DNA from 2 places in the Bacillus sp. AK128 genome. Region 2 is predicted to be linked to the other one. Evidence: predicted binding sites of a transcription regulator. Region 2 holds the regulator's gene; the other holds the start of a gene.
The links. Region 2 encodes CtsR, which represses protease genes until heat stress. Its sites were predicted from a motif close to ATGGTCAATAAAGGTCAAACA; they were not measured.
Positions count from the first base shown of each region.

Region 1 (4,433 bases), 770 kb from region 2:
TACTGTAGTAACGTAATTGCCTGCCTAAGCTCTTTAGTTAAGGCAAGCTTAGTCGTTTGCTGCTGTACTAGCCCTGTTTTCACGATTCATCACCTCACTCTTATTTTACATCACTTGGCTACATATTAGAATGAAATTCAGAAATCGGTTTAATTTGGTGGAACCTTCCACTTGTTGACAATCAATTTAGGAGGGATTAGTTTGTCTGATACGTTTTCAGTAGATTACTTTGCGGAGAATTTGAGAAAGCATGTGGAGATGCATGCTGAGTTTAATGACCGTGTGGATGCCATGAATAGCTATTATCGATCGATTGTTTCAACTCTTGTTACAGAAAAGCTGACGAAAGGTTCAGAAACACTCCAGCGCATTCGCAATTTAGATGAGGCTTATACTACCATTAAGTCCCAGGAGTTTTAAATAAAGAATGAGCTAGTTAATTAACTTAATTCTATACTATAATAGTAGTACAACTACATTTGGAGGTTCCTATGACATTAACAAATCCTGTCGGACGCTTACGACTTATTGGTTTAATTGAAGGCTTATCTTATCTCATTTTATTAGGGATTGCGATGCCGTTGAAATATATGGCCGACTTCCCAATTGCGGTTACGATTACCGGAGCCATTCATGGTTTATTTTTTGTCCTTTTCTTGTTTGCCCTAGCTCATGTATTTTTTGCCTACCGCCAGTCATTTTGGTTTGGACTTGGTGGGGTCATCGCCTCACTCATACCTTTTGGAACCTTCATTTTAGACAAGCGTCTACAAACACTTGAGGATCCCGTTATTTTTGTAAAAAAACATAAAGATATGTAATAGATAAAGAAGAAGCCTCCGTTACGGATGGCTTCTTCTGTTATTCTCTGCAATAGCGGACTGATTTCGTCCATTTCTTTTTGCTTTATATAAGGCTTGGTCAACAAGATTAAACAATTCTGTGTAATGGATCGCTGTCTTTGGCATATTCCCTATTCCAATTGAAATCGTAATTACCTTTCCAGTTGGACTTGGCGTACTTTCTACTTTCTCTCGAATTCGTTCGGCAATTTGTTGTGCATCTTCAATCTCCGTATCGGGCAATAGAATTAAAAATTCCTCTCCACCTAAACGGAAGCATAAATCTAGGTCCCTTATTTCCTCTTTTAGGAGATTAGCCAAAAATTTTAACACCTCGTCTCCCTTTAAATGACCAAACTCATCATTCACCGCTTTGAAATAATCAATATCGAGAATTAAAACAGAATAGTTCTTGTATTTGTTCATCACCTTGTCAAAGTGACGACGATTATATAAACCGGTAAGAGAATCAAGAATCGATTGACTTTCTGCCAGGTCCACTTGTTCTTTATGGGCTTTGACCATCTTAAACATGGTAGTTTTTAATTCAGAAAGCTCTATATATCGATCTGGTATGACAGGCTGGCTTACATTCTTTCTCTCAGCTATGAATCTGGCATAATTGGCAAGCTGTTTAAGAGGATTAACAATGGCCTTCAATAGAAGAAAAGAAATAATAAAGATGAAAATGATAAATGGAATCGTATATTTCGCCACATTATTAGCTAATTCATATGTTGGGCCCATTACAGACTGAGCTGGGGTCTGACTCACTATTCCCCACTTACTTGTCTCGACATATGAAAAACCTGCCAGCATCTTAATTCCTTTTGTATTTTTAACCTCCGCTTGGCCTTCCTCTCCCTTAACGACCTTCTTAACCACATTATTTTGAATAACGTTCTCTCCAATACGTTCTTTTTCAGGGTGATAGATGATATTCCCTTTTGAGTCGACTACATATACATAGGAATCATTCATATGTTCTGGATGTAGACCAAGAGTCTCCTTGATACTGTTCTGTTCCTCCAAATAGATGGTAGAGCCAATGAATCCAAGGTATTCCCCACCATCATTAAAAACAGGATAAGAAATAAGCACCATTAATCTACCTGTCACTCCTATATACGGCTGAGAAATTAACGACTGTTTCTTTGTTAATGCTTCTTTTACTCCAACTGATTGTAACTGTTTACCGAGCAATCCATAATTAGGAGCTGTCGAGACGATAACCCCGTTATGATCTACAAAAAAAACAGAGTTAAAGAAATTGGTAGAGTCATATATTTTATTAATTTCTAGAGCCATTGTTTCTTGATTTCCCATGAGTAAAGAAACACTCTTTGCTCCTACCTCAAGGGTTCTAAACATATTTCTAAATAAAGAATCTGTTGTATCAGCTAATTTTTCTGCATAAAATTGATTTTCATGTAAGTAACTTTGCTCAAGATGCCCCTTACTTACAATAATACTTGAGGCCAGTCCACCAATACTCGTCCCAAGCATTGCGAAGGATATTAAAATTAGAATTAAGTTTTGTAGAGATATTTTTCGTTTCATTCTAGTCCCACCATATGAAGATTCTTTGTTGCTAGTATTAAATATATCGGCTTTTTTAAAGATTAATTGATATGTACAGATACAAAATAAAAGCATCCCATTTCAGAAATAGGATGCTTTTCGTTACTTATTCATAATTGGACGCGCTCGGAGGGATTCGAACCCCCGGCAGACGTAGTACCGGAAACTACCGCTCTATCCAACTGAGCTACGAGCGCATGTGTTTAGTGTGTGACTTATCTATTATATGAAAGAAATCACTACTTTTCAAGTAGGATTATATTGGATATAGTCGAACATATGTTAAAATTTATGTAACTAGGGTTAGAAAAGCATGAGAATTGGTTATGCTGAATATGGTAGTGAAGGGTATGATTGGACTCATCTTTGAATACATATAATGACAAGGGCTTTTGTTTGACCTTCATTGACCTTAGAGTTATGATAAATACATAAACTACTGAATGATTTTAAAGGAGGATTTCACGATGAATTTAATTCCAACGGTAATCGAACAAACAAATCGCGGTGAAAGAGCATACGACATATACTCTCGTCTTCTTAAAGACAGAATTATCATGTTAGGTTCTGCAATTGATGATAATGTAGCAAACTCAATCGTATCTCAGCTTCTATTCTTAGCTGCTGAAGATCCTGATAAAGATATTTCTTTATACATTAACAGCCCTGGTGGTTCAATAACTGCAGGTATGGCAATCTATGACACGATGCAATTTATCAAGCCTAAGGTTTCTACAATCTGTATCGGTATGGCCGCTTCAATGGGTGCATTCCTTCTTGCTGCAGGTGAAAAAGGCAAGCGTTTCGCGTTACCAAACAGTGAAGTTATGATTCACCAACCATTAGGTGGTGCACAAGGTCAAGCAACTGAAATCGAAATTGCTGCTAAGCGTATCCTATTCCTACGTTCAAAGCTAAACGAAATCCTAGCAGAACGTACTGGCCAACCAATCGAAGTAATCGAGCGCGACACAGAGCGTGACAACTTCATGACAGCTGATAAGGCAATGGAATACGGTCTAGTCGACCAGGTTCTAACAAAAGATAATAAGTAATGATAAGAAAAAGTGAGGAATTCATATCCTCACTTTTTCTTATTTTATAATGGGTTTGTATTTAGTCTACTACTCTTTTTGTATAAGTTGTTTTCTGAAAAGATTTTTCAATATAATAATAATGTAAACAACCAAGAGTTGGTTGGAGCGGAAGGCGTTTGACTCCTGCGGGAAATGAGGGAAGTGTGAGACCCCGCAGGCAAAGCCGAGGAGGCTCACGTCCCTCCCCGCGGAAAGCAAGCGCCTGCAGCGGAAACCAACGGACCAAATTATTAATTAAATTTAAATTAATAATGCAGCAAAATTTGCAGTAACCCACATCAATTAAAGTTGATGAACCTTTTCCTTTTTAACTAGCTCACTTAACTGAGACCATTTAAACTTCTCTCCATACACCATTACACCTTTCACATAGATACGTGATGCCAGGTATGCGATTAGCAAGATGGAAGCTAGTAAAATGACTCCACTAATAACTAGCTGAATCATGGTTATTTCCCCCATAACAAATTTAGCAAACGCAACAATCGGTGAGAAAAACGGGAAATACGTGGAGAACGTGACAAGCATGCCAGTTGGATCCATCATGGTCCTCATACCAACCATTAATGCCCCAATGACAAGAATCATAACGGGCCCCATTACACTTCCAAGGTCCTCCGTTCTTGAAATGACTGACCCTAATGCAGCAAAGCACAAGGCATACATTAAATACCCGCAAGAGAAGAAAAACATAAAAGCTACAATGAGACCGGCATCGATTTGCGATAAATCGAATACAAACCCAAATATATTAAATTGATCAACATTAAGCCAACCAATAAGATGAGCCACATAGCCCGCTAGGAAGAAGATAGAGACTTGGATTAATCCAGCACAAAGATTAGAAAGAACTTTTGCAAATAACATATAAATTGGCTTAATCTTCGTAATCATCACTTCCATTACCCTTGTT
Region 1 covers NZ_CP096379.1:654,178-658,610, reverse strand. The annotation lists gene rpoN (RNA polymerase factor sigma-54) at 1-83, opposite strand, end outside; gene yvfG (protein YvfG) at 202-420, shown strand; gene M1D60_RS02910 (DUF3817 domain-containing protein) at 492-821, shown strand; gene M1D60_RS02905 (sensor domain-containing diguanylate cyclase) at 843-2,402, opposite strand; tRNA gene M1D60_RS02900 (tRNA-Arg) at 2,545-2,620, opposite strand; gene clpP (ATP-dependent Clp endopeptidase proteolytic subunit ClpP) at 2,891-3,478, shown strand; gene M1D60_RS02890 (ABC transporter permease) at 3,803-4,433, opposite strand, start outside.
Region 1: a site for CtsR is predicted at 2,817-2,837, ahead of clpP (ATP-dependent Clp endopeptidase proteolytic subunit ClpP). Genes of this name have one in related genera too.

Region 2 (4,433 bases):
ATCCCTTCACCTTCACGGACAAGTCCAAGTAATATATGTTCAGTTCCGATATTATTGTGTCCCAGTCGAACTGCTTCCTCTTGAGCCAAAGCTAACACCTTTTGAGCACGTTCAGTAAATCGTCCAAACATCATATCGTTTTGCCTCCCTCGTCTTCTAATGTATTAGTTTTCTCCATATTTAATCTTTCTCTTATTAAGGTTGCTCTTCTTATATCACGTTCAGCTGGCCTTAAAGGACCACCTGCGTACTGCTGTAAAAAACCAGGCTGTGTCAAAATCATTAACTCATTAAGTATATTACTGGAAACATTATTTATGAAACCTAAATCAATCCCGAGTCTAACATCTGATAGACATCTAGCTGCTTCCTTCGATTCTATAATTCTAGAGTGAGCAAGTATACCATATGAACGATGAACTCGATCTTCTAATTGAATCTTTGACGTTTTCACTAACGCCTCTCTTGCAGATCTCTCCTGCACAATGAGCTGATGAACGACACTTTTTAGATCCTCTACAATATCCTCCTCTGTCTTCCCCAAAGTGATTTGGTTAGAAATCTGAAAGATATTTCCTAATGCTTCACTACCTTCACCATAAATTCCTCTCACAACTAATCCCAGTTGGTTAATAGCAGGGATAATCTTGCTCATTTGTTGGGTGATGACAAGACCAGGCAGGTGCATCATTACAGAGGCCCTCATTCCAGTCCCTACATTAGTTGGACAACTTGTTAAATAGCCCCTCTTCTCATCAAATGCATAATCAACATGCTCCTCAATCCAATCATCAAGTTGATTAGCCGCTTGTAGTGCTTCAGTTAGTTGTAACCCAGGAAATAAGCACTGAATTCGTATATGATCCTCTTCATTCATCATAATACTGATTTCTTCATTCTCTGAAAGGAGACAGGCCCCAAAAGAGGTTTCCTCAGCAAGATGCGGACTAATTAGATGCTTCTCCACTAATACCCTTTTCTCAATCGGTTGAAGCTCATTCATCTTTAGTAATTCAAATTTTCCAACCTCATCATATGTCTTATCTAAAAAATTCTCTTCAAACAGCTGAATAATTTCCTTGGCATCCTCATTCGTAGTGATAATCGGGAATGGATACCTCTCTATATTTCTAGCAAGTCTAATCCTACTACTTAATACTATGTCTGAATCTGGACCATCTTGACTCATCCATGGACTTATTGCTTGTTCTATAAACCGTTGAAGTGACATGATTAATGTCCCTCCCCTTGATCCGACCTTAGTGATGCTTCTAATTCTCTAATTTGGTCTCTTAATTTTGCTGCATTTTCAAACTCTTCACTTTCAATTAATTCCTTAAGTTCTAACCTTAATGTATCAATTTGCTTTTTAATGTGGATACTCCCGCCAATCCTTTTAGGAATCTTTCCGGTATGAATCGTATTACCACTATGGAGTCTCCTTAAAACAGGATCAAGCTGATTCTGAAACGCTTTATAACAATGAGAGCATCCAAACCTACCAACCTTCGCAAATTGCTGAAATGTTAGTTTACAGCGCTCACACTGGATAACCTCTTTTGGAGTAAACGCATTAGTTGAATCCTTTTTAAAATGCTGATGTTCAAAATTTAAAAGTCCTGCTAACAGATTATTAAATGAAAAACCAGCACCCTCAGAGAACATGGACAAATCACCCTTCTCCTTGGCACAATGGTCACAAATATGAATTTCTGATTTCTCACCATTTACTATTTTAGTAAAGTGCAAAGTAGCAGGTCTCTGCTGACATTCCTGACAAACCATTTCCTCACACTCCCATAAAAATTGACCCTCGTTTATTTATACTTTAAAGTACTTAACATGGATTTCATTAATCTAGCTCTTAGTTCGTCACGATGAGGTAGATTTAATAAGAGAACAGATCGATCCATAACACTTAACATGATTCTTGCTTCCTTTTTGGTAATAATCTCCTCTTCCACTAGCCTTAAGATTATATCCTCAGCATTGCTTTGAGTCAGCTCTTTGTTTATGAGCTGAATAATTTGATCGAGTAGATGTGTTCGGTCATCAATTTCTACTTTAACAATGCGAATATAACCTCCACCACCACGTTTACTTTCTACAATATATCCTCTTTCTAATGTAAAACGGGTGTTAATCACATAATTAATCTGAGAAGGAACACATTGAAACTTATCTGCTATTTCGTTCCGCTTAATTTCAATCGCTTTTTCGCCACTAATATCAAGTACTTGCTTTAAATACTGTTCAATAACATCAGATATGTTTCTCACTCAACCCCCAACCCTTTCTGACTTTGACTATCTTTGACTTTAATAATATTATATAAAGCCTACCAATAATTTTCAACTAACAACACTTTTCCCTACATCTATCCTAGCCAAAAAACAAAGAAAACATGATGATAAGCTTATAATTTAGCAAAATTTTGTACACCTTCTATCTTATACAGCTCCTTTATTACCTCTATTTGCTCTCTTCCCTTTAATTCAAACGTAATTTTTATCTCATTTTTATTACTTTCCTCGGTAGTAATTTTATTAATTCTCCCAATATGACCGTTAATACATTCAATAACATCAACTAAAGCATCCCTGGATAAGACTATTTCAATGGTTGCTTTTCTTCTACCTTGTAAAAAAAGATTTTCAAATTTATTTAGCGTTATTAAAATAATCAGGATAATGGCTGTCGTTATAATGGCTACTCCATATAAACCAGCCCCAATTATAAGCCCTAATCCTGCGACCACCCATATCGATGCAGCTGTGGTTAGTCCACGTACAGTTGAATCCTTAACTAATATAGTACCTGCTCCTAAAAATCCAATTCCACTAATAACATAAGAAGGAATACGAGCCGGATCAAACTGTATATGCTCATGGTCCATCACAGATTCAAATCCAAACAGAGAAAGAATCATCATGAGACATGATCCCACCCCCACTAATAAATGTGTCCTAAAGCCAGCTGGATGCTGATTCACTTCACGTTCAAGACCGATCATTCCGCACAATAAAACAGCCAATAATAATCGCCCCACTATAGTAACTAGTTCATGATGTAATAATAATTGCATTTCCATGTCCTCCTACTGGTTGTTTAAAATATCGTATAGAAAACATGGCCCTAATATGACATTTTGGCGGAATTTGATTCGTTAATTTACTTTTTAAAGCAAGTAGATTATGTACTATAAAAGGTAGATTACTTCAATAAAGTGTGGCGAAAAATGGGGCATAATGTCGTGTTCTAAGATGAAGGGCAAGTGTAACTATCCTAATAGATTCTCTAGGTTTACAAGATGCTTGTAATAGTAGGTTTAGAATAGTGTGGTGATCTAACCTTAAGACTATCAACGGGATTCTCTCCTTTTTCCTCAGGGATAATAGAGTCGTTTTAGAAAAGACCACAAAAAAAGCGCAGCTACAATTGCTACACTTTTCTCTTTTGCTTGGCGACGTCCTACTCTCACAGGGGCAATGCCCTATCTAAAACTGGCGCTACAGTTTTACCTCTGATGAGATACAACTTGCTAATCTATAACGTTTAGATAATTCCACGAAAAATACATCTAATTCCGCAGTTTTTGTGTTAATTCCATGAAAAGAAACGTTAATTCCGCGATTTTTTCTTTTATTCCACGAATTCTTTTAATAATTCCGCAAAAACTGATTTTGGCTATTGTCCAAAATAGAAATTACTGTATGGCGCTAATTTTCTTACTTATGAACTATCAATAAGTTTTATTTACTTATGACAGCCTTATGAACGTCTGGACCTTCTTTTTACATATATGCGAGTCATTTATAATAAAAAACAAAAAAGCGCAGCTACAATAGCTACGCTTTTTCTCTTTGCTTGGCGACGTCCTACTCTCACAGGGGCAATGCCCCAACTACCATCGGCGCTGAAGAGCTTAACTTCCGTGTTCGGAATGGGAACGGGTGTATCCTCTTCGCCATCATCACCAGACAATAAGGGATTAAAATTATTCCCTCAAAACTAGATAATATCGTATGCAAGAATGTCGTTTAAATATGGTTAAGTCCTCGACCTATTAGTATCTGTCAGCTCCACGTGTCGCCACGCTTCCACCTCAGACCTATCAACCTGATCGTCTTTCAGGGGTCTTACTTCAAAGAATGGGAAATCTCATCTTGAGGGGGGCTTCATGCTTAGATGCTTTCAGCACTTATCCCGTCCACACATAGCTACCCAGCGATGCCCTTGGCAGAACAACTGGTACACCAGCGGTGTGTCCATCCCGGTCCTCTCGTACTAAGGACAGCTCCTCTCAAATTTCCTACGCCCACGACGGATAGGGACCGAACTGTCTCACGACGTTCTGAACCCAGCTCGCGTACCGCTTTAATGGGCGAACAGCCCAACCCTTGGGACCGACTACAGCCCCAGGATGCGATGAG
Region 2 covers NZ_CP096379.1:4,601,487-4,605,919, forward strand. The annotation lists gene clpC (ATP-dependent protease ATP-binding subunit ClpC) at 1-134, opposite strand, end outside; gene M1D60_RS23060 (protein arginine kinase) at 131-1,231, opposite strand; gene M1D60_RS23065 (UvrB/UvrC motif-containing protein) at 1,234-1,785, opposite strand; gene M1D60_RS23070 (CtsR family transcriptional regulator) at 1,818-2,279, opposite strand; gene M1D60_RS23075 (MgtC/SapB family protein) at 2,417-3,085, opposite strand; rRNA gene rrf (5S ribosomal RNA) at 3,866-3,981, opposite strand; rRNA gene M1D60_RS23085 (23S ribosomal RNA) at 4,047-4,433, opposite strand, start outside.